DNA from 4 places in the Paenibacillus wuxiensis genome. Region 4 is predicted to be linked to each of the others. Evidence: riboswitches for the same ligand, from Rfam matches in the RefSeq annotation. Region 4 holds a riboswitch; each other region holds the start of a gene.

Region 1 (7,772 bases), on a different contig from region 4:
GCGCTTTTTATAATATGCTGTGGCACTTTAATCTGAGGAACCACATTGTGTCTAGTGTATGTTGAGTTACTTACAAAATGCTCCTCAATTTTTCGTCCGGACTCTTCTCCTGACTTGGTATATTCTAAAGCGGTACTCATAAGAAAATAATTATCCTTATTGATCCGATATTTAATGACTATGTTTTTCATATCGAGCATGATTTGTTTATTACCCTTTTGCTCCGACTTTTCCTGTTCTAATTTATCCTCTTCCTTGCTTGGTAACTCCGACCACAAAAAATGTTCCGCTTCCTTAGCCTTTTCATTTTCCAAACTCACTGTCACAATATAATCATTGCCTTCAGAATTAATGACCACTTCATTTACATACATCTTGATCTTTCTAAAGAGCTCGCTCAAATCCATATCTTTCCGTATTTGAGTTGGATTCATCGAACCATCCGGCAACTTTCTCCATTCACCGTCATATTGGAGGAAATATGATCCTTCATTCGTTTCGTACTTTTTTAACGTTAGGTTTACTTCATCAGACTTTATCGAATTTTCGAAATATACACCTATCGGTTCCTTCGTATAGTCAAATCTTATATTTGTTATCTTAGACTCTTCTATATTATGGTCTACTGTGAGTGTTTGTGTTTGAACGAAATCTACAGAGAAGCTCTTTAAACTTTTCTGCGCTTCAATTGCTTTTTGTAATAATTCATCAATTGTCGGCATCGTGTTACCGCATGCCGTTAACCCTAGTAATGATAAGAATGCTAGTAGTATGGTTATCCGTTTTTTCAAAATAACAGCCCCCTAAAATAATCTGCTTTACCTATGTTAGCCAATTTATAAAGAAGGGAACAGTAAGTTAAAACCTATTACTTCAATAAAATAGAAGCATTTAGACATCATCGATACATCTAATGGATACAGAAAGACTGTCGACAGTCTTGTTCTTTAACAGAACACCTCAGTTTGTATTCTCTATTAATTTGGTATGATATGGACAAATAACAGTGCACAAGTATTGGATATATTGCGAAAAATGTGTTGCAAAGGACGTCTTGCCCAAACCTCCATGTTCTCCTTCGACGAGCTTGTACCTAAGGATCTTTTGGTTCGCAAAATCGAATACGGCGCTATCGACGTTAGCTTCATCTATGACCTGTTCTTCGCCACAATTCTTAACATAAAATGTTGCGAACTGTTGATAGATTTTCACCTTGGTTCTTCTATATATTTAACGTATATGGAGATGAAAAATATGATTGGTATGAATATTCGTGTGTTGCGTAAAAAGCATAAATTCAGTCAGGAGCAATTAGCGGAGAAGGTAAACGTATCACGACAGACCGTAGCAAAGTGGGAAAATGGGGAGGCCTTGCCCGATATTTTTAAATGCAAGATACTCGCTGAACTTTTTCAAGTAACCCTGGATCAATTATCCCGTGATATGAGTGAAGAAGCGGCGAATCAGCTCGCCCCCAAGGGGAAGCAGTTCTTTGGTGTTGTGAAGGTAGGTGATCGGGGACAGATTGTCATTCCCAAACAGGCACGCGAAATGTATCAGATACAAGCTGGTGATAAGCTGATTGTCTTGGGGGAAGATGCGACAAAAGGGATTGCTCTCTTAAGAAGTAATCATTTCATGGAATTTGTAGAGATGATCCAAAAAGCGGAGCGAGAGGTAGATGAATCAGAATGAGCAAAATTGTATTTTTTTCGATACCCGCACATGGTCATACCAATCCAACCATTCCGGTGGTTGCCGAGTTAGTCAATAGAGGCCATCAAGTTTGGTACTATTCCTTTCTAGAATTTCAGGGAAAAATAGAAGGTGCTGGTGCTGCATTCATTGCTTGTGATGAGTTCTTGCCCCAGCTTTCACAAAAGGAATTGGATCGCAAGGTTGGCAAAGATTTTACAGCATTAATTGAGATGGTTGCCGATACTACCATCGCTTTGGATGAGAAGGTATGTCAGGAATTAAGGGAAATTCAGCCGGATTGTATTGTATCTGACTCTATATGCTTTTGGGGAAAATTATTTGCTAAAAAACTAGAAATTCCATATGTTTGTTCGACTACTACCTTTGCTTTTAATCAGTACACCGCGAAACTGATGAAGCGTGGTTGCATCGATGTATGGAGGATGATCGTGGGTTGGCCCCGAATGAACAGAAAAATTCAGTTGTTAAAGAATCATGGTTATGAAATAGGGAACGTTGTATCGATTGTTCAAAATAATAATGAAACAGACACCATTGTCTATACCTCGAAAGAATTCCAGCCGATGGCGGATACGTTTTCTGAGCGATATGCTTTTGTCGGACCATCCATCAGACAGTCTCCGTCGATACAGATTAATAAAAAAGATAGAAAACTAATCTACATTTCACTTGGGACGATACTGAATCAAAATCAAGATTTTTACCAAAAAGTTATTCAGGCATTTGCAGATACGGACTATGATGTTGTGATGTCAGTTGGTGAAAAAACGGAGATTGCTTCTCTTGGCAACATACCAAGAAATTTTACAGTGAATAACGTCGTGGATCAAATATCGGTATTGCAAACAGCCGATGTATTTATTACCCATTGCGGTATGAATAGTGTGAATGAAAGCCTTTATTTTGGAGTTCCAATGGTTTTATTTCCGCAACATAGCGAACAAGGATTAGTGGCTGATCGGGTTGCTCAACTGGGTGCAGGTTTACAGTTGAAAGGAAAGAAGCCAAAATATTTGGCAGCAGCGGTATCTGAGGTGTTGACGAATCGGACATATCAGGAAAATGCGCAAAAACTGTCAGAAACTTTTCAGAATGCTGGTGGTGCAGTAGAAGCGGCCAATGTGATTTTAACTAAATTCGAGCGAAGTCTTAATGGTATCTGATAATTTCGTATTGAACTATAGACAAAAAACATAAAGAACTCCCGCGGTATAGATATCACGGGAGTTTGTCTTCAATCTAACTGAATCCAATGGAAATAGCCTTAGAAATATGGTCTCGACTGTTAGATGAAAATAAAGTTGTAGACTGGGAGAGCCAATGAAAAAGACAATTGCCGAGCGATAACTCGTACATCACATATGTATTCCCGGAGCAAGCAGATACATAAATATCGAACTGGGTTGATAGACCTGGTACTTGATGAATTTTGCGTACCTATAGGCACAGTTGTATACAAGCTGTTCATTTACATGTTACTATAGACATTTAATCTGTAACATTTGGATAATGGCAAACCCTAGCGAAAGCAGGGGACGCAAAGCCACGGGTCTAATGTATTTCACAATGCGATGACAGCCGGGTTGCCCTAATTGCGACATTACGTGCGTCTTTTTTTATTGCGCTGCCATTAGGGTGGCGCTTTTTTTGTGCTATTGTAAAGCGTCCCCGGTGTTCATCTCATTTGATCGCAGAATGTAAAAGAATAGGAGATGAAATGATGCGGCCATGTTGTACAGCAACCAACAACGCAATGTACCAAGAACAGCATAAACACATTAAAGCAAGAAGAATACGGCATATGACGATTACAGCTAGCGCTGCGCTGTTAGCCGGGATGCTTATCTATCAGCCGACCCTTTATGCAGCGGATAAGCCGGTCGGTAGTAAGATTACTGTCACGAAAACGAACAATGCTCCGCAGGCAGGGGCAAACCAAATGCAAGGTATCACCATAGGAATGAGCGAGGATCAACTATTCCAAAAAATCGGACTGCCGGTTCGCAAGGATCTAAGTGAATATGGCTTCGAGTGGTATATTTACAATCAGGATTATAAACATTACTTACAAGTTGGTGTTCAGGATCACAAGGTCGTTGCACTCTATACGAATGCGAATGATTCTTATGGAAGCATTGGATTCGGTTCAACCAAGCAGGAGGTAGAGGCAGCCTTCGGATCTTCCCTCAGTCAAATTAGGAAAGGCAATACGATTTACAATATGGACAACAGCGGACAATATAGCCTGTACAAGGTCGGCGGTATGTATGCAACCGTGTTCTATGATCTCCATCAAGGGAATACGGTGACGGCTGTCCAATTTATTGCCCAGGATGTGGAACTGGCGTTCAAGGGGTACTTTGGCACGCCTAGCAAGCGATTGCAGACAAGCTTTGAGCAACAAATCCTCGATTTGGCTAATGCTGTGCGTGTCCGCGAGGGCATGAAGCCATTGAAGTGGAATGAAAAGGCTGCGGGAACTGCTCGCAAGCATAGCGACGATATGGGGCTGAGAAGCTTCTTCGATCATAACAATCCAGACGGCAAATCCCCGTTCGATCGGCTGAAGGCGGACGGAATCGTATACCAAAAGGCAGGGGAAAACATTGCTGCTGGACAGTCGAGTGCCATCTTCGTTCACGAGAACTGGATGAACTCGAAAGGACATCGTTCGAATATTTTGGGAGACTTTTCTCATCTAGGGGTGGGTGTGTACTTCGGGGGGAATTCAAATGTATATTACACACAGAACTTCGTCACGCAGAATTCCGTCGACGATAAAAAGCCCGATCCCGATGTTGTATCTCCTAGCCTCAGCAAATCTAAGGTTCTGACAGGAGATCCATTCGATGTAAAGGTCGAATATTCTGTGTCGAAAGCAGTATATTCAGCTTCATTCAGTCTTACTTATGACAGCCGCTTGACTCTCTTAGATATAAAGCCAAGCGTTACGATGGCTACCTATCAAAAGTTGAACTATCCAGATGTCCCACTTATCACGACAAAGAACATAACCGATTTACCTAATGGCCAGAAGCAATTGGATTACTCCGTAAATCTCAACGGAGGCGCTTATGAAGGAGACGGCGACATAGCAACCATCGCTTTCTTGAGCGACCAAGAAGGGAAATATACCTTCAATCTTGTAAATGCGAATCTGTTCAACGCAAACAATGAACGGATCCGAATCGGTTACATTCACTCGTCTACCGTTGATGTCATCAAGCCGTCTGTTCCGAATCCGAAGCCAGAGTTGCCTATTTCGTCTTCCTCATCTGAAGGCTCTAGAGGTTCTAGTAGTTCTACACCTTCGACTTCTGTGGGAACAATTCCAGCCGGTAAGACGATGAAGGCAGGATTATTGGCAGAGACGATGAAGGAGCATGCAGTGAATGCGGAGTTCAAGATAAATGCGAATACCGTAAAAAAACAGCTGCAGGACAAAAATGCCAAGCAGGTTCAACCCGATATTAGCGATGTAAGCATGAAGGATTACAATGAAGTCTCCTTCACGCTGGACAAATCGGCCGCCAAACTGCTGCAGGAATCAGGCAAGGATTTGCTTCTGTCTACAGCCGAATTCGATATTACCATTCCGAACAAGTCTATTGTGGAACTCATCGGAACGAGCGGACTCGAGCTTGTGGTGTCTCTTGCAGAGCATAAGGACAAAGGATTTAGCAAGCATCATGGCGAGACGACCTTTACGTCTCCGATGATCACGATCCGTGGGCCGCAAGAAGCAAAGAATATCCTGTTGGAAATCTCCTTGAAGCTGATGGAAGCTACAAAGGATATTCGTAAGGCAGGCGTGTACGCAGAAGCTCAAGGCGTAACAACAAATGCTTGGAGCTATAAACTGGCCGGAATGAAGGCAGCTGATAAGAAGCATATATCCTTCCAGGTCACGCAGTTCGGCACCTACACGATTGCAGAGCATGCAAGATCCTTCAATGATCTTACTGCACATTGGGCAAAGGATGAAATTGAAGTCATTGCAGCTCACGGACTGTTGTGCGGCAAAGACAGCATACACACATTCAAGCCGAACGACGTTATTACCCAAGCGGAGTTCGCCACCTTGCTTGATCGCTTGACGAATAACGGAAAGACTTGGGAACAGCGGATTGCAGAGCCTGGGGCACGTAAACCGATTACTCGCGAAAAAATGGTAGTGATGCTTACGCGGGCATTGAAAATTGATCTGTCCCATTCAAGCGCTTCGCTTGGATTTAAGGATGAAGCACTCATCTCACAGGATGCAAAGACAGCCGTTGTGTACGCAGTGAGCAAAGGACTTATCAAAGGAACCACCGATAACAAACTTGATCCGGCGGGAACGCTCACTCGAGCGCAGGCGGCACTCGTTTTGTACCGCGTGATACACGAGCAATAAGATATTCATCATGACACAAAAAGCAGAGATCCTAGATTAACACATAGGATCTCTGCTTCTTTTTTTCCTTTTACGGGGTGTATATTTTCTCAGTCTATCACTTTATTTTCTTTCTTCATCGACAATCGAGATCGTATCCTATTGAGCGTTGTCGATTACGTCCATCGGCACTTTGATTTCGGCCACTTCGTTATGCTTCGTAATCGTGCTCGTCACCTTCATGCTGATCGAAATCTTCTGTCCGTTCTCTTCCCCTTCGAGCACAAGTGTAAAGCCGCTCTTCGTCGGGAAGTAGGTTTCCTTATTCACGCCATATGTCATGGTAAGCGTCTTAACATTCATCTTGCCAAGCGCTTCCGCAGCTTCTTCACCAGATGACTCGGACAACAGCGTCTTCGCCAACTCCTTGCCTTTATCGCCAGACATATCCGTAGTCATGATGTATTCGTTACCTTCCACGGTAATCTTCGAATCTTTCTCTAACGGCTTGAATTTATCGAGATTTTGCGTCAAACTCATTTGGCTTTTAATGTTCATTTCCCACTGGCTCTTCAACTCATCCGGAACTTTCGCCCATTCGCCATTGACCTGAGAGTATGCTCCTTCTTTGGTGAAGTATTGTTTAATCGTTTGGTTCGTTTGGTCTGACACAATTGACGTATCTTGATAGAAACCAAGCGGTTCCTTTGTAAAGTCAGTTTTGATTTTAATATCCGATTTTTCTTCTTTGCTGCTGTCGCCTTGAATCCCATTCACTTGCTCAACATGGACATCCATTGAATAGCTCGTCAATGTTTTACCCGCATCCGTAGCCTTTTGAATCAATTCTCCTGCCGTAGGTGTTGAGTTGCCGCATGCTGTAATGCCTAGTACTACCATGATCGCTACGAGTGCTGCCGTCCACTTCTTCAAAACCGTCTGCCTCCCAAAATTAGTATGCTCCCTCATAGTAACCAATATCGATAGACAGACAAAGTGAACGTAGCCCTATTCCGAAACAGAAATTAGTAGAATAGAACTATTAATGCCATAAAAAAACCGCCAAATCCGTAGATTCGACGGTCTAGGCTATACATTGCGATTACTTAGCGCTGTCCAATACTTCTTGTGGCACCTTGATTTCGCCAATCTCGTTATGCTTCGAGAATGTGCTTGTCATAACCATTTTGAGTTCAACTTTCTGACCTTGCTCTTCTGCTTCCATAGACATGTCGATATCGGAAATTGTTGGCTGGTACGACTCCTTGTTGACGCCAAACTTCATCTTAATGCTATTAATTTTCATGTCTTCAAGCATTGCTTCCATTTGCGGATTGCTACCAGAGCCGGATTGGCTCAGCGCCTTCGCCAATTCTTTAAAGCCGTCGCCGGACAAGTCTGCCGTTAAGATATAGTTAGTTCCTTCTTCGGAAACCTTAGTATCTTTTGCAATCGTCTTAAATTGCTCCAAAAACCGCTCCGGACTTACTCCTTTTTCGGCACCCTCCAGGACTTCAGCCTTCACGTCAGCAGCTTTCGTCCATTGCTCGTTCATTTGCGAATAGATGCCGTCCTTCGTAATGTACTGAACAATCTTTTGTTCTTGTCCACCTACGGACATCGTCATTTCTTGATGCAGGTTAAACGGGTTCTTCGTAATGTCGCTTTTCACCTTAAT
Region 2 (7,772 bases), on a different contig from region 4:
CATAACTGTTATATCTCCGCTCTAATTCTTCGCGGGTAACGAGATGCTGTAGCCCCATGCTTCGATAAATACTGCCTTCCGAAAGGGTTGGTCCAATCTGTAACTTTCGAAGCCGTGTTTCCTCTGTCCATGGGCTATAGAAAAACTTGATAACAATGGCTGGATACGGATTATCATTGAAGGGGTAATCGATAAACGAATGGGAAGAGAAGTGCCTTCCTGGAGCATAATTACCCCGAGAGTACTTATGAATGAATCGGCCGGTATCAGGCAAAATAAAACCATGATGGCGCTGCTCTACTAAAGGCTTGGCTGGATCCGGTTCATCATAGCCGTAGTTAGGGTCATCGATTAGCATAATCGTACGAAGAGAGTACATACTGCTGCCCATCTCATCCAGCGAAGAAAAGAACTTATTCTTATCAGGGAAGCATAGAAATTCCGTTGTATTCAACGCCATTTTCCAGCCCATGCACTCTTCCTCGATTTCCATGACCTCTATATCAACCTGTTCTGCGTCAAATGTAGGGACTTTGGAATCTCGAACCTCCCAATGGGGAACCAATTTTCGGCATATTTCAACAGAGCGATCCGTCGAGCCTCGGTTGATGAGAACTCCATGATCAAAAAGTGAAGCATGATGCTTCAGCCACCAAGGCAGTAAATATTCCTCATTGTAGAAGTGAGAGATTACGGTTCTCATGTTTTCCATACCTCCTTTTCCTATTACTATATGAATCTCAAATAATAGAAGCCTCTCATAATCGTTCCTACATACATACCTTTTTTCATCGTAATTGTCCGCTTCTGCTTCTTCCATCAACGCTAATACGATAAAAAAGGCGGCCCTTGGTTGGGCCACCTCTGAATCATTCCGTATGCAACTAGTTCCCTGCTTATTGTGTAAGGCTATGTTAAGATTTGCTTGCCAGTATTTCTCGCAGTACTGGCTCCAGTCCATCTGCCATCTGCACAAACCCTAGATCGGTAGGATGAGTGCCGTCCACGAAGCATTCAAGAGCATGCTGCGGAAGAAGCTGTTCACCATCACAGAAGTAGATATGACGATCCCCTGCTTGCCGCAAGGATTCCACTAATGTCATCTGCATGTGCTTGCGCACTTGATGCAGTCTGGAGTCGTCCTCATCGAAGCGTGTGAAGGAGAATGCAAGTCTCGATAATATAAGAATCGGTACTTCTGGATGCGCTTCCCGATAAATCCTTACGAATCGCGGCAGTGTCTCCGCATATCGTTCTGGAGAGACGCTGTTCGCTTCGTAGTCCAGAATAAGACAAGCTGGATCGGATATAGATGCAATAATATGAGCTAGCTCGGCCTCTCCTTTTCCATGGCCAGAGAAGCCTAGGTTAATGAATTCACGATTGATTCTTCGACTAAGAATGTTCGTGTAACACATTCCAGGACGCATGGCGCATGCCCCTTGAGTGATGGAGGTTCCGTAAACAATAACCTTGCCTGGATCCTCATAGGCAGGCGGGGACTCCACGATGGCATCCCTTTTCAACCCGACCATAATCTCCTCTACCCCTTGATACAGCGGGAAGTTCAGAACGACAAGCCTTTTCTGTGCTTCATCTCGGAAAAATAGGACAGACTCATACTCAGAATCTCTAGGATTCCATCCTGCCGTCGTACTTCGGTAGTGGAGATGTCCATCCGCTTCCACATAGCAATCGAAGCCGCACTGCCCCGTCGCCGACATATGATACATGTCGTGTGGGCCAGATAACTTCACCCGCAGGAACAGCTTCGAAGAGTCCGTCACGAAGCGGATCTGACCGCCTGCTGTATGATTCGCCAGCCATTCGACCCCCTCTGGAATCTTATGTTCGGGCGAGATGGGGAGTCGCCGATATCTTCCCTCCATAGACAGCCAGTGGAATCCAGCAATGGCAAACGGTGCTTCAAGCGGCGAATGCCAGACCACATCGGATGTGTTCGTCCTCTGCTGCTCCACAGTCAACTCTGCTTCCTTCACTTGTACATCTTGATATTCCGAATCCATTTGCAAGCTCCTCTCGAATGGTGTGCTTACCCAAACAGACACTTACTCACTGGATTAATTCTCCATAGTATTTTCCTACTCCTCTTCATTTCTTACATAATTTCGATTGGGAGGGGGAATGTATGGAGAGTATCTATTTTGAAGACACAGGAGGAACACCATTATGTCCCGAAGAAGTCGTCGAAAGCTGCTTGTTACAGGTGCCGAGAACAGCGTCAATGCTTTTAAAGCCGAGGTCATGCGCCGCGAAGGATTTGCAGTAGATCCGAACCGGCCGAATGATGTCAAATATGAGGTAGCTAAGGAACTGGGTGTGCCGTTGCAAGAAGGTTACAATGGACAGTTGTCAACGGAAGATGCAGGCCGCGTTGGCGGACGAATTGGCGGCACGATGGTGCGGGAGATGATTCGCCTTGCTCAGGAGAATTTAACGAGGCAGCAGGGAAAATAAGATAAGATCTCTTCCTTGGCATGCCAGGCATTATTTCATGAAATAATCATTCAGAAACGGTAGGAGTGTCTGCTTATGTGCTATGAGAGCATTATTATTGGTGGCGGCATTGCCGGGCTGCAAGCTGCCATTCAGCTGGGGAGATACCGACACCGCGTGCTGGTGATCGATAGTGGTTACGGCAGATCTACGATATGCCGTTCCTACCATAATGTGCTCGGATGGCCTGAGGGAGTGTCCGGTACTCAGCTTCGTCTTTTGGGTAAACGGCAGGCCTCATCGTTAGGCATACATCTGCTTGAAGATACCGTGACGAGTCTCGCTCCTAATGGCGAGCATGGCTTCACCGTGACGACAACAGAGAACGGCCTCTTCACAGCAAGTACACTCCTGCTCGCCACTGGAATCATGGATCGGCTTCCATCCTTGCCCAATCTCATGCCCTGCCTAGGCCTTACGGTGTATGTATGCCCTGATTGCGATGGCTATGAAGTGACCGATCGACGAACCATTGTGCTTGGTTCTGGCCCTACCGGAGCTGATATGGCACTGATGCTATTGTATTGGACTCGCGACATCGTCTATGTGAATCACGAGCAGAAGCCCCTCTCTGCTGATCAAATGCACCAATTGGACGCACAGCAAATTGAAGTAATTGAAGCACAGATTGAAGAAGTAGTATGTAAGGGAGAAGGTATCTTCAGTGGCGTGAGACTTTCCGATGGAAGGATCATTGATGGAGAGCGTGGATTTGTTGCCTTCGGAGGCAATGAGGTGAAGTCCTCCCTCGCAGAGCAGCTTGGGATAGAGCGGCATGAAAATAAACACATTATGGTGGATCCACGTACGAAAATGACCAATGTTCCCAACGTATGGGCGGCAGGAGATGTGTGTGTGCATTCGGAACAGGTTACGATTGCGATGGCGGAAGGTTCACAAGCTGCCATTTGGATGCATAAAGCAATCCTTCAGCAGGCTTCCCCTAAGGAATGATCTTTGTCACCTTAAACTACTAACGTCACCTTCAAGCAATTTCTTACTGCAATTGAGTTTGGGGGTTCGTGGGGGTTCGCTGGCTTGCTATCCGATTCCACACGAAACCGCACCTACCATCATGGTGGGTTATGGAAAACATATTGCTGCATACGGTACAATAGAGGCACAGACATAGTGCGTTAAGGGGGTGCCTCTTATTACGAAGAAGAATCAAATCCTGTCCAGATTGCTCGGTGTCACGGCTCTATTGTTTCTCTTTGCTGGGTTAGCTCTTATCCTATATCCGAAGTGGAATCAATACAACGAACAACAAAGAGAGCTTCGGCTTCTTACTGAGTGGGACAACTTGCCGCAAGACAGCATTCAAGTAACCTCCAAGACACAAACCGATTCAACCACACCAAAAAAACAGGAGCCTAAATCCATTGACGGTCTCCTTGTATATGGGGCAATATCGATCGACAAAATCGATCTGCGAGAACCTATGGTAGAAGGAGCCACACCTGCTTCTCTCAAGGCTGGAAGTGGAATCGTTGTCCCCGGCCGAATGCCGGGCGAGATCGGCAACTTTGTATTGGCGAGCCATCGCAGTCTGACATTCGGCAGACACTTCAACAGACTCGACGAGTTGAAAAAAGGCGATAAAGTTCAATTAGAAACATCAGATCAGACCTACACGTATACGGTGCAATCGAAATCCGTCGTTACCCCAGAAGATCTGTCCGTTCTCGATCAGAATCCAACGGATCGGGAGTTGACACTCATCACCTGTGATCCAATCGACACAGCCACACACCGGCTTATTGTGAAGGCTGTCATGGAGAAGACTCCGTAACGCCGCAACAATCAAAGGCGCCTTCAACACCACTGTCTCTGTGGGGTTGAAGGCGCCTTTTTTCATGCATGTTCTTACCTATTTGGGGGTTCTCCAAGTCTCGAAAATGACTTGGGACATGGACATCCCCTTCTGTCACATCGATACCACGGCCTGCTAGCTTCGTGGTGTATAGAAGTTTTCCGTGTAGTAGACTTTCGATTTACCTCCGAAAAATACGCCCACACCCATTCGCGAATAATCTCCTAAAATGTTAGCACGATGCCCTTCCGAGTTCATCCAGTTCTCATGAACGAAGATGGCACTCGTCTGGCCGGCGGCAATATTCTCTCCTGCGGACTTATATACGATTCCGTCTGCCTTTATTCGATCGAACGGCGACTTGCCATCCGGATTATTATGATCGAAGAAGCTTCTTTCTCCCATATCACCACTATGCTTGCGTGCTGTTCCTGCGATTTTATCGTTCCATTGCAGCGGCTTCTTGCCATTGCGTACGCGAACTGCGTTCGTTAAATCGAATATTTGATGTTCGAAGCTTGTCCGCAATTGCTCGCTAGGCGTTCCGAAGTAGCCCTTGAACGACAATTCCACAGCTTCAGCAATAAATTGGACAGCTGTTACCGTGCCGCGCTGATTCAAATCATAGAACACCGTCGCATAAGCGTCGCCCACCTTGTGCATACTGTATGCTCCGCCGTTATCCTTGTAATTGTAGATGGTATTCCCTTTCTTAATTCGGCTGATAGAAGACCCGTAGGCTGCTGTGACTTCCTGCTTCGTCGAACCAAATCCAATGCTTCCATAATCATCTTTAGCATTCGAGTATAGAGCTACAACTTTCTTGTTGAGCACACCGACCTGCACATATTGCTTATAGTCCTTGTTATAAATGTACCAATCGAACCCGTACTCGCTTACGTCTTTGCGTGCTGGTTGTCCCAGTCGCTCGAAGAGCTGCTTCTCACTCATTCCGAGCGAAATGCCCTGAATCTTGACTCCTGCCGCCTGTGGCACATTCATCAATTCCGATGCAGCAACTCCGCTTCCGCTTGTTTCATCCGCTGCATAGAGGGTTGGCTGTGGCATGAACATGCCGAACAGCAATGCAGCACTAAGCCCTATTGCAATTCTTCGCTTGCTGCCTACCAATGATTGTTTTTCTTCTACTTGCCAGTTTGCGTTGTTGTCAGTCGTTTCCGTACAACGTGTCCGCATCCTTACCATCTCCCATTCTTTGACGTTATCCGCTCGAATGAGATGAACACCAGGGGCGCTTCTTGTATATACAAAAAAAGCGCCACCCTAATGGCGGCGCACTTAAATAGACGCTCGTATTGTCGCAATTAGGGCAACCCGGCTGTCATCGCATTGTGTAAATGCATTAGACCCGTGGCTTTGCGTCCCCTGCTTTCGCGAGGGTTTGCCATTATCCAAATGTAACAGTTATATGTCTATGGTAACATGCAACAGAACTGCTTGTACACTCCTGAACGATTGTAATCTTCTGTATGTGGACAGAATAGTAGACTAACCGCCAAGGAACTCTCCTTGGCGGGTCATCATATCAACGTCTTACAAATAATCGCTTCCGAGCAATCCACATGAGTGCTGCGGCAGTAATGAGAATCATACCGACGATTGGCGATACAGGCGCTTCTTCACCAGTTTGCGGCAGCTTGCTGCCCGGCTTAGGATTCGGCTTCTTCGAATCCGTCTTGCCTCCTAGATCTGCAGCATCAGGATTTCCTTCATCATCCTTGTCACCGTCTGGATTGCCCATGCTTCCATCCGGCTCCGTCGTATTTCCTGTATCGGGATCTGTCGTCTCACCAGGTACCGTAGGCTGATCAGGGTCAGTCGTCGTTCCAGGCGTTGTTGGCGTCTTTGGATCTGTAGGATCGACGATCTGCCCAGGGATCGTTGGAATGTTCGGATCTGTCTTAGGAGGTGTCTTGTCGCCTGGCTTGCTTGGCTCCCACGGTTCGTAAGGATCCGTCTTGCCCCCTCCCCCTCCATCGGTATAACGAACATTCTCGACCGTAACGACAGTCAACTGCCCTCTCGTAATTTCGAACCCATTCAATGTAGTGTTGCGAATATAACCGCTTGGAGCCTCTGTTTCCTCGAAGAAGTATTTCCCCGGCTTCAAGGCTGGAAGGGATGCTTCTCCGTTTGTATCCGTCGTTAAGATCGGAAGCTCTGCTCCTGACTCATCTTTAACCGGATGCTTCTCCGTATCCAGAAGGCGGAACTTGGCACCAGACAGCTTTTTCTCTTTATTCTCATAAGCAATCTTAATAAGCCTCACTGAACCCGTTGGCGGCAAATCAAGTGTGTTACGTACCATGATTACTGCTTCCTTGCCGGCATTCACATCAAACTCGATTAATTCCGTGTTCAACACATATCCGACTGGCGCCTTCGTTTCTTCTGCATAATACTTGCCCGGATACAGGTTCGGAATCGTGATTTCGCCATGCTCATTCGTGATTAGCAACGGCAATTCCGCGCCTGCTTGATCCTTGACTGGCTGCTTATTCGCATCCAGCAAACGGAACTCCGCACCTGGCAATTTCCTTTCTTCGTTGGCTGCATCAACTTTAACCAACTTAGCAGTTCCGGTCTTAGGCGCTTCAGGCTCACGTGTATTCGGTACCTTCACTTCAGCTACTGCCTTCTTGCTTACTGTGAATTCGAATAAATCACCGTTCAACACATACCCTACCGGTGCCTTCGTTTCTTGCGCGAAGTATTGGCCTGGATTCAGATTTGTAATGATTAATTGACCATGTTCATCCGTTACCAACTGTGTCAATTCTTTGCCTGTTTGATCCTTGGCTGGCTGCTTATGTGCGTCAAGGATACGGAATTCTGCACCAGGGAGTGTTGTATTCGTGCCTGCCGCCACTTTAATGACTTTCACCGATCCTGGAACCAGTTTGTTCAAGACGGTAACCGGTGTGTCCGTTCCGTTCTTGACTTCAACTGTAATCGGCTGAGTATTGAGCACATACCCTTCTGGCGCTGTCTTTTCTACTAAATAGTAGGTGCCGCTCTTTAAATTTTCGAAGTTCAGGATACCATCTGCAACAGTTTGCTTCGTAGCAATGATATTTCCTTTCGCATCTTTAAGGACAAATTCCGCACCAGAGAGCAACGCACCGCCAGCTTCATCTTTCTTAGTTACAGTAATGGAGCCAGGAAGTGGTGTGTTCTCAACCGTACGTGTTGCTAATGTTGTCTGATCCTTTTTAATCTCAAATTGTATTGGCTTTGGATTTGAATCCAACTTATATCCCTCAGGAGCCCTTACCTCAATAAGTTGGTATTTGCCTCCGGGTTGGAGTTCTTTCAGCCTAAGCTTCCCGTTTTTATCCGTCTGCTCATCCGTTCTACCAGGAACATCCTGATACACGTCATGTTCATCCTTTAATTGAAGCTTGAAGATGGCACCCTGCAG
Region 3 (7,772 bases), on a different contig from region 4:
AGTGCCTTCTTCAAGGTGATGAACAGTTACGAAATAGGTTGGCAGCTCTTTCTTGCTGTAGAAGAACGTATAGGATTGTTCAGCTTGCTCAGTGATTGTGTATTCATGCTGGTAGGAGTCTGGCACGTAGATTACACCATCAACTGTAATATCCTCTGCTCTCAGTGTGATGGTTGCTCCAACCTTGCCGCTAGTCGAAGTAGATTCCTTCAGAACTGTGCCAGTAGCTGCCTCTTTATAGTGGACGTGAACAGTACGTTCTACAGGGGCATTCTTGGTGTAGAAGAAGGTGTGCTCTTGGTTAGCCTCAGCAGTGAACGTGTACTTTACTTCTGGATTGACTGGAGTGTAGCCTGTGACTTCTAGTGCAATCAGTGTTATTGATTCTCCAGTTTTGCCGTCTTTCGAAGAATCTTTTGCGATAGGAAGCTTGGTGTCTTGGTCAATGTAGTGGATGGTTACTTTTTGTGGATTCGCGATGTAGAAGAATTTGTACGTGTCGTTTTTATCTGTGAATGTGTAAAGCTCTCTTTCTACCTCAGGCGTATAGCCAGGGATCTTCTTGGCTTCCAACCCAAGCTTCGTGCCGGTAGGTCTGTTAAAAGTATCAGAATCTGCAAGTGGTTTGTTGGTGTCTTTACTCAAATACTCGACAATCAATGTCTGCTTGCTCGGCGTATAGAAGAATGTGTATACATTGTCATTGGCCTTAAATGTGTAGCTGTCTTCCGTCTTGTCAGCTGTAAAGCCTGGAATGCTTAGAGCCTTCAACGTAATCGTCTGGCCAGTGACACCTTGTTCAGATGTTGGGGCAGCGATTTCTCTGTTTGTAAGACTGCTGACATGTTTGATGATTACTTTTTGAGCGTTCGCTTTGTAGAAGAAGGTAACCACATTATCCGCAGTTTTTACAGTATAGGTTACTTCCGTCTTCTCAGGCGTGTAGCCCGGGATGTCGATAGCTTTCAACGTAACAGACTCGCCAATTTTACCTGAATGTGAAGTGTCATCGTTAGTGATGGACTTGCCGGTATCCTTATCGACGAACTTGATGGTAATAGGGAGATCCGCCTTTTTGTAGAAGAAGGTAACCACGTTATCGGCTGCTTTGACAGTATAGGTTACTTCCGCCTTCTCAGGCGTGTAGCCCGGGATGTCGATAGCTTTCAACGTAACAGACTCGCCAATCTTACCTGAATGAGAAGTATCATCGTTAGCGATGGATTTGCCCGTATCCTTATCGACGAACTTGATGGTGATAGGGAGATCCGCCTTTTTGTAGAAGAAGGTAACCACGTTATCGGCTGCTTTGACAGTATAGGTTATTTCCGCCTTCTCAGGCGTGTAGCCCGGGATGTCGATAGCTTTCAACGTAACAGACTCGCCAATCTTACCAGAGCGAGAAGTGTCGTCGTTAGCGATGGACTTGCCGGTATCCTTATCTACATACTTAATCGTTAGCTTTTGTGGAGCTAGCATATATCCGAACCATACTGTTTTGTTAGGTTCCTGCAGTGTTAACGTTTCTTCTGTAGGGTCGGTGCCCTTTTTCAACACATAGTTATCAAGCTTCGGAGCAGGAACCTTGTACTTCGGCCCTATATCCAGCGCATCCTTCCCATTGACAGTGAAAGACTCGCTGTACAACTGCTCTGCAAGATCCACACGTTCGACAACCTTGCCGTCTGCGTTAATAGGCTCGCCTTGTTCATTAACCTTGTAGCCTTTCACAAGAATGGAGCCTTTGCCGAAGCTGACTTGTGGCACTTCAAAATCTTTTGTTGTACGTTGTCTATTCACATCTGTGTATTCCATGGTGGTACGTCCGTTTGTCGGGTAATTGACATCGGCACTCGGATTTTTAGAAGAGTCCATTTTGATGGTATATGTCAGGGTTGCCGGACTTCCCTCTACAATGTTGCCAACGTCCCATACAAACGTTTCCGAAGCTGCATCCCATTTCACCGTGCCTTGAGATGCTGTATAGTCTTGCTTTTCAACAGGTTCATTACCCTTGAAATTAAGGTTAAACATTTCACCCATCGGATCCTTGACTACAGCATTTTCAGCCGCGTAGGAAATTTTCCCTGCCAGTTCAGAGAAAACCTTCTCCAGCTCCGCGCTGTCAGATGGGTAATAGTTGTTTGCTGAAGCGCTGTTCTTTAATACATATACAGCGTTAGCATCATTGCCGACCTCAAGCCCAATCGAATAAATGGTGATTCCTGCATCCTTGGATGCTTTGGCTTGAGATATCGTAGGAATTCCATTGTCCTTAACCGTATAGTTATCTACCTTGTATCGATCCCCCAACAAGCCAGAGGATAATTCATAGCTGCTGCCGGATCCGATAGTCTTGGTGTAGTCAAAGTTGGACAGTACAAAGTTATACTTGTTGTTGGGCCATGAATAAGGAGCGGCCTTTTTTGCAGGAGAACTGAACGTTGGCGCACCGTCGCTAAGCAGCACAATAAATTTATTTTTAGCTGAACTCTTTGTAGTTAGTAACTGATGTGCTGTGTTGAGAGCGCCTTGTATGTTTGTCCCTCCGGAAGCCGAGATGCCCTTAATTTTGTTCAGGAGCTGCTGTTTATCATTCTGGCCAAGGAATCCAGATGATGTATCCTCTGCGCTGGTGCTAAACGTGACAAGAGCAATTCTTGTTTTGACGTTGGACAAAAGCAGTGTATTTGCAAATTTCTCCGCAGCTTTTTTGGCATTGTCTAACCGTTTGTAGCTTTTCATACTGTCTGACTTGTCTAAGACAAGTACAACATCGGTGTCACCGGCTTCAACGTTCTTCCCTTCGGCGGTCAGAGTAATCTGCCACTCTCCTGGCGTCCCGGTTGGCTTCGCTGTCTTGCTTAATTTCACAGCACCTGGCTCTGGCCAAATTGGATCACGTGCGGCTGCATCTGCACTTTGCAGTGTGTGAGGAATAAACCCGAAGAACACGGCAAATACGCACAGCCATGTTACGGCCAACTTTACTCTACGTTTCATTCAATTCGCCACCTCATTTTTTCATTTTATTCCTCCCCTACCGAAGTGAGTCCATGCCTCCTCATTCTTATTTATATAGCTCAACGGACAGTTAATTCCGCCAGAACTTCACATAAATAAAAAAAGTCCAGCTGCAAGTAACAGAATTGTTAGTTGCAGCCGGACTATCATAGGTCGTAGAACCGTTAGACTCCGAAGCTTTGCGGCCTAATCTTTCGATTAGTGTGCCCTATGTGATTGATCAATCATAACACCTCTTATCCAAGCGAAGATGACTGTAATCATAGGCATAGGGAACTATCAAGCTCAATATAGGTTACGAGGAACAATTTGTCAATGATAAGAAAATACTAGTTTGTATACATACTACAAGTATTAACCTACTAGAGTTGATCCATACCTGATAATCCATCTATATGCCTCCAACTTAATAACTATTCATCGCTATCAGAAGGAAATAACGGATTGAAACGCTCCAATGCCCGTACGATAATGAGTAGAGCAGATAATCTAGCAATTGGCTTCAGGAATACCAAGGTGTGTCGAGTGAGACTGAATGAAGAGCAAATAGAGCTTAAGATTTTTGTAAGGATTGAGTAAGGAATTAGAGAGGAATGCCTCATACAATAAAGTCATCGGGAAGCACGCATTGAGCGGGAGGAGATACTGGCATGACGTATTTATTACGTACACATCATTTGACGAAGACGTTCCTAGACAAAGAGGTTGTCTCGAATGTGAATATGAACATCCGTCAAGGAGAGATATATGGATTTTTGGGTCCGAATGGGGCCGGTAAGACAACAATTATGAAAATGATTACGAACTTAATTAAGCCTACAATGGGTCAAATTGAAGTATTCGGGGAAGCGCTAGCCCCTAAGTCGTATCATCTGCTGGCTCGGATGGGGACAATTATCGAATACCCTGTATTTTATGACAAGCTGTCGGCACGAGAGAATATGGAGCTGCACTGCGAGTACATGGGATATCACAACATGAAGGCCATAGATGAGGCATTGGAGCTGGTGAAGCTCAACCATGTGGGTGATAAAGCAGTTAAAGATTTCTCGCTTGGAATGAAACAGCGGCTAGGGATCGCCAGAGCGATCGCAACGAAGCCGGAGCTGCTTCTGTTGGATGAACCTATTAATGGGCTGGATCCGATAGGGATTAAGGAGATACGCGATTTGCTTCTCATGCTGAGCAGACAATATGGTACAACGATATTGATATCAAGTCATCTGCTGGGTGAAATTGAGCTTGTTGCAGATACGATTGGTGTCATTAATAAGGGTCGATTAATTGCAGAAGTGTCTATGGATGAGGTTCGTATGAAAAATAGCGAATATATTGAGATTGTGACGAATGATTGCACGCGAGCTGCGTTCCTGCTCGAAGATAAACTAGGCATACACAATCTACGAGTCATGGATGAGCGCATAATTCGAGTATATGATCCGAATATCCAGCAGGGAGTGCTGACGAAGGAACTGGTCGTGAACGATATTTTAATAGAATCGATCCATAAGAAAAACAGCTCTTTAGAGGAATACTTCTTATCTTTGTTGGATGGAGGCGATCATGTTGCGTAATTTGATAGCTTTGGAGCTTCGGAAGCATCACATAGGAGGGTATATTCGAAACGCAATTATTGCAAATATTATCGCGATTGCCATCTTATTCTTAATGTTATACAGTCCTAACATGATGGAAGAAGTTGTTTTCGCGGATTACACTGCCCTTTTTGTGGGTGTGGATTCATTTGTACGAATGATCTTTATCGTCTTTGCAGCAGTATTGATATCTCGGTTCATTATTGATGAATATAAATCAAAGACAATAAACATCCTATTTATGTATCCAATAAGTCGGAAAAAGATCCTCCTCAGCAAGTTGGCCATTATCGCCATTTTCACATTTAGCAATATTATTGTGTCTGAAATTGTGCTCAACGCGATCTTGTTGACAGCAAATGCAATTGTACCCATTATACAAGAGCCCCTGACTTTGTCGATAATTGGGGGAGGGGCATTGAAGTTGATCATGAATGCAATGGCTGCAAGCATTATGAGCCTCATTCCGCTATATTTCGGCATGAGAAAATATTCGACACCGACGACGATCATGTCTTCCTTGCTCATTGTTTCCATCGTGTGCTCGAATAATGGGGGAGTCTCGCTGAATTCAATCATTATCGTTCCGATCATCTTGGCGCTGATCGGTGCATTCGTAATGTACATGACAATAAAGAAGGTTGAGCACGTAGATGTGGTCAATTAGTTGAATACGCTGACGTTGTCTGAGCCTGAGAAGACTTGGACAACGGGAAATTAAAACAAATTAAAAAACAGGAATTGCTATTTGGGTAACCTTGTGGTAAGATGACTATATTCAAATTTGACCTGATTCACATATTGCAGAGGGTTATTTTGAAGCTAGAATAACCTTGTCCAATATGTGAATTTTATTTATTTATGTAAATAAGAGGTCATGTAAATTTTAGGAGGTATTTGTTCATGCAAACAGGTACAGTTAAATGGTTCAACGCAGAAAAAGGTTTCGGTTTCATCGAAGTTGAAGGCGGCAACGATGTATTCGTACACTTCTCCGCAATCACTGGCGACGGCTTCAAAACGTTGGACGAAGGCCAACGCGTTGAGTTCAACGTAGTTGAAGGCAACCGTGGACCACAAGCTGAGAACGTTGTAAAGCTGTAAGACACGAAATTACAATGCCCCAGACCTAAGGTTTGGGGCATTTATTAATTTATGCGGCAGAGATGCCGTATGAATAGCAAAGAGCCGCCCTCAGGGGCGGCTCTTTGTGTTTCCGCTTCGTTTTAGTTCTGTTCGCAGCCACGCCATTTATTTGTCGATCTTTTTTGTTGTGGAAGGCAGTATAGTGGGGATGAAGTATGTTATGCTATTGTTCGAAGCGAGCTTATGGCAGCTTCCATCTCGTATGACAATGGCAATCATATTGAGCAATTTTTGGACAGATAAATATAGAGGCTGGTGGATACGTACAACATGGAACTATCCGAGATAACTTCTTATTTTACAGAAGAGCATTTGAAGGCGTTGTTGGAGCAATTCCGTTCCTTCGGGCCGCTGCCGGGCATATTACTGACGTTCATGAAGTCCTTTATCCCGCCGCTGCCTACCCTCGTTATTGTAGGTGTGAATGCTGCAGTATATGGGTTGTGGCTCGGATTTCTCTATTCATGGATTGGAATTGTGAGCGGCTGCATGCTGACGTTCCTCATTGTGCGCAAGGCAGCAGGCCACCCGTTGCTCGCCCGCTGGGCTGAGAAGCCGAAGGTGAAGAAGAGCATGCTGTGGGTGCGTCATAATGCATTCAGTTATGTCTTCTTGCTTAGTATTTTCCCAGTAGGTCCCTTCGTTCTTATTAATATGGTCGCGGCTGTTGCGCGCATGCGAATCCGCTCCTTCTTCATTGCGATTCTCTTTGGCAAGGCGCTCATGGTATTCTCCGTATCCTATATTGGTCACGATATACAACGATTTATTGATCATCCACTGCAACTTATTTTTGTCGTCCTATTTATAGGCCTGTCTCTGTTGATTAGCAAAAAAATTGAAGCACGCTTCACACGGCATACTTCTGATGAAGAAGGGCATATAGACGCTGCCTTAGAACAGCATAAGCAGTCAGTGTAAAAACGGCGATTAGGGTCTCGGCTGGAGGTAGAATGATTGCGCCCTTCCGTCTAGTCAACGTCGCAGCTGCATGTGAATGATGATCCCCGGATAACTCCGGGGATTTTTATTTGCGACCATCTACAGTTGGCGTGAACCGTAGAGCCTGTATTATGTCATGAAGTGAAGGTGCCTTTTGCTTTGTTTACAATTTCCGTAATACGTGACTCGTGCTGCTCCAGCTTCTTTTTGGACTGATCGATTTGACGAATTAGGGAGACGAGGGATGTTAGCGACTGAAGTGAACTTTTGGCGTCTCCCTTCTTAATTGCTTGATTGAGCGATGACCATAGTGGCGTAGTGCGTTTCTGTAACTCACTAACCGTGCTTCGTTCTGATTTCATTTGGGCATTCACGGTATTGATGCCTGCCAGAATATCACGTACGCGTTTTACGAATTTTGATTTGCCCTCACGTGCCTTCTTTACTGCTTCTACCTTTGTTTTAATGTCCATTCTTGCTAATTGCACTGCGGCCTTCACAATATCGCGCTGCTTGCGCAGCATTTCTTTTTTGTCGTCTTTTTTGGAGCCCATGCGGGATAGCTGATCGTTCAGGAGCTGGTATGAAGCGAATAGCGGTTCGTAGCGCTGTCTTGTTTGCTTTAGAGAGGCGTCGAGCTTATTAATCTTGTCGGTATCCCAGTGTTGAAGCTTACTGCGTACATTGGTCAGGTTTTCTTTGTTCTTTGCTTGCATCCGCTTCAGAGTGCTGTCTCGCTGCAGGCTCTGATTTTGCAAGGAAATGAGCTCACTATACATGGAGTCTATGGAGCTGGATTGAGTTGGGGTAGCGGATTCAGCTATCTTCGTCAATGCGTTCTTCGCTGTGGGGGATAATTCCTTGTTTGCTGCATGCGATACAGCGGATAGCAATGGCTGTAGAAGTAACACGGCGAGCAGTACTGCTGAGACTTGCCAACCTCTCTGTTTCATTTGTAAACCTCCTCTTGGTCGTTAACTTCAGGACAACAAAAAAACCCGCAAGAAGGGCATGATTGCCCATTCCTACGGGTGCTTCCGTCGCAAGAAATTACGATATATTATT
Region 4 (7,772 bases):
CTAGTGTGGCGATGACGCGCAGCTCGCAGCAGTTGGACTGATCTATATCTTGATGTACATTCAATTTGAATGTGTTCAATGAGGGAACGTATTTGCCGATCATCACATTTGGCCAGTATTTCGGGCAAACGGGTCGAGTCCTGCTGCCCGTATCCTTGCAGCTGCATCATGCGGTGTGCGGCGGGTATCATGCAGGCTTATTAGTTGGCGAGCTGCAGCGATTGGCTGATTATAGCAAGGAATGGATAAATGATCCGAAGGAATACACATGATTGAGCAAAGTAATGAAGCCGTTGGAAAGAAGGCCATAATTAGCCGTTGTTCCAACGGCTTTTTTCATTGATGTGGAATCGGTAAATGATGATCTGACACAATTTTGTCACAATCCAATAAATTTTATAAAGGAGTATGAAACATTTTCCTCATTTGATGCATCTAAGTTGAAGGTGGTAATTTTATACTTGGATATGAATGCAACTTAGGAGGATGAAAAAGTGAAGAAACTAGTATCAGGTTTTGTTGCTGCGGCACTCGGCTTTACGGTGGTAACGCCCACAGCTGTGCAAGCAGCGCCTGCAACTTACACCGTATATGTGAACGGAAGCAAAATTAGTACCGATCAGCCACCGGTATACACGCAGGGTCGTGTGTTGTTGCCGATGGCAGTTATTTTCCAGTCGCTTGGCGCCAGTGTTAGCTACGATTACAAAACGAAGAAGGTATCAGCTTACAAAGGGAGCACCTCAGTAATTCTGAAACTAGGCTCCTCAGCGGCAACGGTCAATGGCAAAACTGTCTATATGGATGTTCCAGCCAATACAATGCAGGGCAGAACGATGGTTCCGGTACGCTTCGTTAGTGAATCGTTGGGCGCAACAATTAACTATGATAATAATGCAAAAGTCGTGCGTGTGACTTCAGGCAACACACCAACATATCCGGATCGTCCGACATATCCAGATGAGCCCGACTACTCCGGCGATCTTAGAGGCGTCAATTATGTGACAACACAGATCTCAGGCCAATCCGGAGATGCAAGCGATATTCGTGTCAGCTTCTCCAAGGAACAGTATGAAAATAACCTTGATCAATATCGCGTCATGATTGTTAAAGCGTCGAACTCCTTTAATTTGAACAAGGCTCGTTCGGTATCTTCCAACAATTATACCGTAGTGAACAAGAGCGGTGACGATCCTGTAGTCAGATTGGATTCCCGAGCACGTGACGTAGATGGAGACTACATCCGTACGAATGTGAAGTATGAAGCTTATGTATTGTCAGTGGGCAGAACGAGCAACCAACAGGTGCTCTCGAACCCATCTTCAACCTTTACGTTAGGCGACAACGCGGTTGCAGCGGCAACGAATGTGCAAGTGCGCAATGTGGCGAATTATAACGACGGCCGTGATATGCAGGTCAGCTTCTCCCGTCCTTCTAACGACAGCCCAATTCAAAATTATCGGATTATGGTCGTCAAAACGAAGGATGCATCTCGTTTCGATGCTTATGAAGCAGACCGCGTATCCAGCAATAATTATACGACCGTACCGAAGTCCAGCAACTCGACGTTGACGACAACCTTGAGTTCGACAACTAGAGATACAGCGGGTGACTTAATTCGCAATGGCGTACCTTATACCGTATTTGTCGTAGCTGTCAGCAATACGAGCTCGTATGCTAATAAGCTATCCTCCAGCTCATCTTCGATCACGCTTGGACAATCAGCTGGTGTTCCAGTGATTACGAAGGTCAGCCAAGTGGGTAATTATGGAGATGGACGCGATATTCAGATCATCTTTAATCGCTCTTCCGATGAATCGCGCGTAAGCTACTACCGGATTTTTGCAGTGAAATATTCGGATGCTTATCGCTTTGATTTGAACGAAGCAAACCGGGTTTCATCTAGCAATTATTATGATGTCTCGAAGAATGGCTATAGCATTACTTCAACATTGCCATCTAATATGCGTGATGTGAATGGCTCACTAATCCGCAGAGGGGAGACGTACCGCCTGTTCGTCATGTCGGTATCCAATAGCAATTCCGATTACAATGCATTGTCGAGCGCGTCCGACAGCATTAATATTTCGAATAACTCAACGGTTTACAGTGCTTCAAATGTAAGAGCAAGCGATGTTGGCGATTATAATGACGGTCGAGACATGATGGTTACCTTCAACCGGGCATCGGACGAATCGAATATTAGCCAGTATCGAATAATGGTTGTGAAGACGAGCAGATCGTACCGCTTTGATATATCCGAAGCGAACAACGTATCCAGCTACAATTATACGTCGATGAACCCGAATGGCAGAGACGTTAGCCTCAAGCTGAGCTCTACTGCGAGAGACGTAGATGGGGACCTAATCCGTAACGGAACCAGCTACCAAGTATATGTGCTTTCTGTTGGACGCGGTAGTTATGTGAATTCCCTGTCCAGCTCCTCAGATACGATTACGTTGTCTAACAATTCGACGGTGTACCCTGCAACGAACGTATCGGCAAGCAGTTTGGGTGGAAACTACAATGATGGACGGAACCTGAGTGTAACATTCAACCGTGCTGCAGATGAATCGAACGTGAACCATTATCGCGTCATGGTTGTGAAGTCTTCCAATGCAAGCCGTTTTAATCTAACAGAGGCCAATCGAGTTAACAATTGGAACTCATCTGTCGTGTATCGGAGTGGCAGCAGCTTGTCGTATGTATTCGATGCGGATGCAAGAGATGTAGATGGAGCACCGATTCGCAACGGCAACAGCTACCGGGTATTTGTTCTGTCTGTAAGCTCCAATAGTCAAGCGAACAATGCGTTGTCTGCTCCATCTCCAGAGGTGACGCTTAAAGGCAATGCCTCGGTTGATGTCGTGACGAATGTAGAAGCGAAGATTATTGGCAAAAACGGTAATGCCAGCGACATTGAAGTAGGCTTTAATGCACCATCCAGTAATTCGTACGTAAATGAATACCGTATTATGGTTGTCCGCGCAGATCAGTCCTATGCATTCGACGCATATAGTGCGGGACAGGTGAGATCATCCAGCTACATTCGGGTTGGGAATCAGAGTGGCTATGTAAGACAATCGCTAACAAGCGGCTTGCGGGATGTTCAAGGCAACGACATTCAAAAAGGTGTTGCTTACCGGGTATTTGTGCTTACGGTAGCTGACAATAGAAGCGGCTCCTCAAATGCCTTGTCTTCGCCTTCTGGTGAATTTGCCTTGGTAGATCAATTCGTGCAGGCACCTACGAATGTGTTTTTGACAAGAGAAGGGGGGAATAACTTCAAGGCCTCCTTCTCGAAGCCAAGCAACGACAGCGGGATTGCCTATTATGCATTGATGGTCGTTCCTTCTAGCTCAGCGAACTCCTTCAACCTGGATCAGGCGAATCGTTTAAGAGGAGTAAGCGTAATTGGCGAAGAATCTAGAATGTTCTCGCTGTCAGATAATGATGCATATGGAAATCCAATTCGCAGCGGCGTTGCCTATAAAGTATTCGTTATGTCCGTAGCGGATGGGCGCAATGCAACAGTGAATGCACTGTCCACCGCATCCAATGAAATGACAGTTGGTGACGGATATTAATCCCCATGATGTGAAATAGAGAAGATAGATAGATGGCATTCAATAAGAGCCTCGGAATGATTTCCGAGGCTTTTTATGTATCACCAAGAGTACAAGAGAGTTGTGTAATGAGTAAGAAATGACTTCAGTGCTGTCTATTAGGTAATTGGTAGGGGAGAGGGGGGGCTAAGCAGTAGTGGCTCTATAGGAAAATCGACAAATGTGTCGAGCAGTTGGAGGGGATTGCACGAATCTATGGGAGCAAGGATGGAGAGGATAGGGATGTTTTTGTCGGAAATAGGGTGAAACAACCTTGAAAATGACTATAAAATGACAAAAAATGATTTTTCGTGTCGAAAAATTGAAAAGTGTTATGAAAAAGTATTAATCTTTTCATTCGAGCAACCGATATAAAATATGGGTCTTGAGTTGGATAGGGGATGCGACCGTCCAACATGCTGATATGTAATATGTACTTTAGACCTATTCACGCGATACATGTCACAAGAACTAGTGCGTAACATTGCTATGACATTCTTGCCTGATAATCGATCTGCAACACGCAATGGATACATCAAGAAGAACAACATCAGGATTGAAAGGCAAACTCTTCGAAAGATGAGGACGCAAAGCCGCGGGCCTAACATCTTCACGGATTACGGCGGCCGGGTTGCCATTAATGTTGCGGTAACTACACAACGGTTATTCGGTGACAAGGCTATGCAGAATGGCCTTTTTTTTGCGCACAGAAGCTGGGGTAAATGATGGAAATTGTGTTGCTAAAATGGGACGAGTGTACTTCCTACGAAGACATAGATTCATTGATGGATCGATTTATCCCGTTCGTTACACCTGAAAAATACAAAAGGTTAGATAGACTTCGGAACCGTGAAGATCTTTATTGCACGGTTGCGGCTGACATATTGGCCCGCATGCTGCTATGTCGAACCTTGAAATGTTCGAATAACGAACTTGTTATTCACACTCATCCCTTCGGCAAGCCATATGTGGAGGGTGATCCAGTATTTTTCAACATCTCTCACGCCGGTGCGTTCATAGCAGTGGCATTGGATGAAGCGCCAATCGGGATTGATATAGAGCAAGCAGGAGAATGGAACATGGACGTGGCTAGGCTGATATGCTCGCCGCGTGAGTTGGAATTGCTTGCAAATACGAACGACAGTCGTGCGCGGCAGGAATTGTTTTTTTACATATGGACGGCTAAGGAAAGTGTTCTGAAGGCATTAGGAACAGGTCTCAGCCTGCCTCCTAGCACATTCGAGATTGTGCAGGAGACAGCTGTACCTATACAGGATAATCAATTATGGAATGTTGATCATAATTATGTAAAGCAATATGTCGTTCCTGTAACAGGCTATAGTATGACTGTGTGCGCACAGCATATGGAATTTGCCAAGCAAATAGAGTACATCACATGGGAGCAGTTGACTCATAGGTTTACGAAATGGGTTGGATCGTATAAAGGAGAGGACGAGAATTGGCTTTCATGGAATTGACAGTAGAACGATTGGCAGGCTATGACGTACATTCTATCGAACTGCCTGAGGAGACAATGCGTCTTCTGAAGAAGCATTCGGCCGAGCATTCGGTCAAGTTGGAATCCGTCATGTTCAGTGCGTGGGCAACGCTGTTGTCCCGGTTCTACAACTCGCAGCAAGTAACTCTTCATGCCGTTCAAGCGGGACACGGCAATGGCAACCATACAGTAGTCAGTCAGGATGACGTAACCTTGCAAGGAATTATGAGCATTCATAACAGCTTGTCGGCTTGCGCAGAAGGACGTAACCTGACTTGCTCTGAAATAGCTTCTGACAGTGATGTGGCAACGTATTGCTGGTACGGAGAAGATGTTCGGCCCGTGCTTCCAGAGGGAGAGCAGGTATGTGACCTGCACGGCTGCATTCAGCATGCTGCTGGAACGGGCGCATTACCAATGTTCACAATGTATTACAAGGAAAATCAGTTCCAGTTATCGACGGTAGAGAAGCTGGGGGAGTACTTCTTGCAGCTGCTGGATGAAGCTGTGAAGCATCCTCAGAAGCGTATTGGCGAGCTGGAAATGCTGACAGAACAGGACAAACGCCAGTTAATTGAGGGGATGAATCAGACTCGAGCTGAATATCCTCATACATTCACGGTTCAGGCGCTGTTCGAGGAACAAGCTAAGCTGCATCCGGATCGAGTAGCTGTCATCGAAGATGATCGCGAGTTGACCTATTGCGAGTTGAATGCTCGTGCGAATCAATTGGCGCGCAGGCTGCGGAAGCTTGGCATCGATCGGGAACAGTCTGTTGGTATTATGGCAGAGCGCAGTGCAGAGATGGTTGTCGGTATCTTAGCGATTCTCAAGGCGGGAGGAGCTTATGTTCCACTTGATCCCGATCACCCTCAGGATCGCATTCAATATGTCCTAGAAGACAGTCGTACGAAGCTGGTACTGACTAGCAGATCGTCAGATATAGATTTGCCGAATACCATCGAGCAGGTTCATATGGATGACCCGAGCCTTGCTGATGAATCTAGCGATAATCTGGTATCTGTGAATCAGCCAGAAGATCTTATATATATCATTTACACGTCCGGTTCGACAGGAAGACCTAAGGGCGTCATGGTTACTCATCGTAATGTCATTCGCCTAGTAAAGCGCACGAATTATGTGAAGTTTGGCGAAGGCGACCGTATTTTGCAGACGGGATCACTTGTCTTCGATGCCTCAACCTTTGAAATCTGGGGCTCCTTGTTGAATGGCTTAGGGCTCGTGCTCATCGATAAGACGACGATACTGGACGCTGAGCAGCTGGAGCAAGCGCTCATCCGCCATCAGGTAACGATTATGTTCTTGACGACGGCGCTGTTCATTCAATTGGTTGATCGCAATCCGCGCATATTTGCGCCGCTTCGCCAATTGCTTGTCGGTGGAGAGCTGATGTCGCCAAAGCACTTCTATCGAGCGGCTAAGGACTGTGCACCGATTGAGATTTCGAATATTTATGGTCCTACTGAAAATACAACCTTCTCTACTTCTTATCTGATGAAGGAAGAGGGAGACGGGACAATTCCTATCGGTACGCCAATTACGAACTCAACTGCTTATGTTGTCAATGATTACGGCATGCTGCAGCCGATTGGCGCTGTAGGAGAGCTGTGGGTCGGCGGTGAAGGCGTAGCACGTGGCTACTTGAATAAGGATGAGATGACACGTGAGAAGTTCGCGGATAGTCCATTCGTAGCTGGTGAGCGAATCTATAAAACGGGTGACCTTGTGCGCATGCTGCCAGATGGCAACTTGGAATTCGTCGGACGCAAAGATCATCAAGTGAAGATTCGCGGCTATCGCATGGAGCTCGGTGAGATTGAAGCGCAGATTCATACGCACGAGCAAGTAACGGAAGCACTGGTTGTAGCTTTTGAAGAGTCGCCTGGCCAGAAGGCTCTTTGTGCTTACATTGTAGCGGAAGAAGGCATGACAGCGAGTGTAATGCGAGAGTACTTGTCTTCGCATTTGCCTGAATTCATGGTGCCGGCATACTTCATGTTCTTGGAGCGCATGCCGCTTACGATCAACGGCAAGATTGATCGTGCCAAGCTGCCTCAGCCTGAGAAGCAGGAGCGCATGTCTACCGAATATCAAGCTCCTGTAACGGATACGGAGAAGAAGCTTGCGGCGATATGGGAGGAACTGCTTGGCATCTCTCCAATCGGCACAGCGGATCACTTCTTCGAGATTGGAGGGCATTCGTTGAAGCTGGCACAGCTGCAAGCACGCATCGCAGCTGACTTCCATATCTCGTTGTCCTTCAAGGAATTGTTCTCGAATCCATATGTCGGCAAGCTTGCTGCAATTATCGACGGAGGAGCACAAGAACAATACGAATCGATAACGCCAGCCGAGAAGAAGGCACATTATCATCTCGCGCCAGCACAGACGCGTATGTTCGCGCTGCAACAGCGGGGCGGAGTTGGCATGGCCTACAACATTCCACTCGTGTACGAAGTGAAAGGCCATTTGGATACCGGCCGCCTGAAGAAGGCTCTACACCAAATCGTAGAGCGTCATGAAGCATTCCGTACTTCATTCCATTGGGAAGAGGAACAGATCGTACAGAAGGTGCATGAGACAGTTGATATGGATGTGCCGATTATAGAGGCCGAGGGCCGTACTGCTGCTGAACTGGCGAATGAATT

Evidence for each region. A riboswitch is a leader RNA that binds a small molecule or an ion and turns the genes downstream of it on or off. The one in region 4 is predicted to bind cyclic di-GMP.
Region 1: it holds a riboswitch for cyclic di-GMP, as region 4 does, so the genes downstream of both, ABN764_RS19280 (CAP-associated domain-containing protein) here and ABN764_RS09930 (4'-phosphopantetheinyl transferase family protein) in region 4, are expected to answer to the same signal.
Region 2: it holds a riboswitch for cyclic di-GMP, as region 4 does, so the genes downstream of both, ABN764_RS12220 (CAP domain-containing protein) here and ABN764_RS09930 (4'-phosphopantetheinyl transferase family protein) in region 4, are expected to answer to the same signal.
Region 3: it holds a riboswitch for cyclic di-GMP, as region 4 does, so the genes downstream of both, ABN764_RS12385 (MucBP domain-containing protein) here and ABN764_RS09930 (4'-phosphopantetheinyl transferase family protein) in region 4, are expected to answer to the same signal.

What each region holds. Positions count from the first base shown of each region.
Region 1 covers NZ_JBEFZI010000008.1:96,112-103,883, forward strand. The annotation lists gene ABN764_RS19265 (DUF6612 family protein) at 1-791, opposite strand, end outside; gene ABN764_RS19270 (helix-turn-helix transcriptional regulator) at 1,255-1,695, shown strand; gene ABN764_RS19275 (macrolide family glycosyltransferase) at 1,692-2,882, shown strand; cyclic di-GMP riboswitch class I at 3,221-3,310, shown strand; gene ABN764_RS19280 (CAP-associated domain-containing protein) at 3,521-6,115, shown strand; gene ABN764_RS19285 (DUF6612 family protein) at 6,254-7,027, opposite strand; gene ABN764_RS19290 (DUF6612 family protein) at 7,197-7,772, opposite strand, start outside.
Region 2 covers NZ_JBEFZI010000005.1:116,048-123,819, reverse strand. The annotation lists gene ABN764_RS12245 (glycosyltransferase family 2 protein) at 1-703, opposite strand, end outside; gene ABN764_RS12240 (SGNH/GDSL hydrolase family protein) at 915-2,027, opposite strand; gene ABN764_RS12235 (alpha/beta-type small acid-soluble spore protein) at 2,191-2,478, shown strand; gene ABN764_RS12230 (NAD(P)/FAD-dependent oxidoreductase) at 2,554-3,471, shown strand; gene ABN764_RS12225 (class D sortase) at 3,662-4,309, shown strand; gene ABN764_RS12220 (CAP domain-containing protein) at 4,466-5,527, opposite strand; cyclic di-GMP riboswitch class I at 5,657-5,747, opposite strand; gene ABN764_RS12215 (SpaA isopeptide-forming pilin-related protein) at 5,877-7,772, opposite strand, start outside.
Region 3 covers NZ_JBEFZI010000005.1:158,861-166,632, forward strand. The annotation lists gene ABN764_RS12385 (MucBP domain-containing protein) at 1-3,003, opposite strand, end outside; cyclic di-GMP riboswitch class I at 3,155-3,242, opposite strand; gene ABN764_RS12390 (ABC transporter ATP-binding protein) at 3,675-4,598, shown strand; gene ABN764_RS12395 (ABC transporter permease) at 4,588-5,286, shown strand; gene ABN764_RS12400 (cold-shock protein) at 5,523-5,723, shown strand; gene ABN764_RS12405 (TVP38/TMEM64 family protein) at 6,036-6,686, shown strand; gene ABN764_RS12410 (hypothetical protein) at 6,842-7,660, opposite strand.
Region 4 covers NZ_JBEFZI010000004.1:192,961-200,732, forward strand. The annotation lists gene ABN764_RS09915 (LacI family DNA-binding transcriptional regulator) at 1-41, shown strand, start outside; gene ABN764_RS09920 (CatA-like O-acetyltransferase) at 66-272, shown strand; gene ABN764_RS09925 (stalk domain-containing protein) at 495-3,587, shown strand; cyclic di-GMP riboswitch class I at 4,158-4,244, shown strand; gene ABN764_RS09930 (4'-phosphopantetheinyl transferase family protein) at 4,328-5,083, shown strand; gene ABN764_RS09935 (non-ribosomal peptide synthetase) at 5,074-7,772, shown strand, end outside.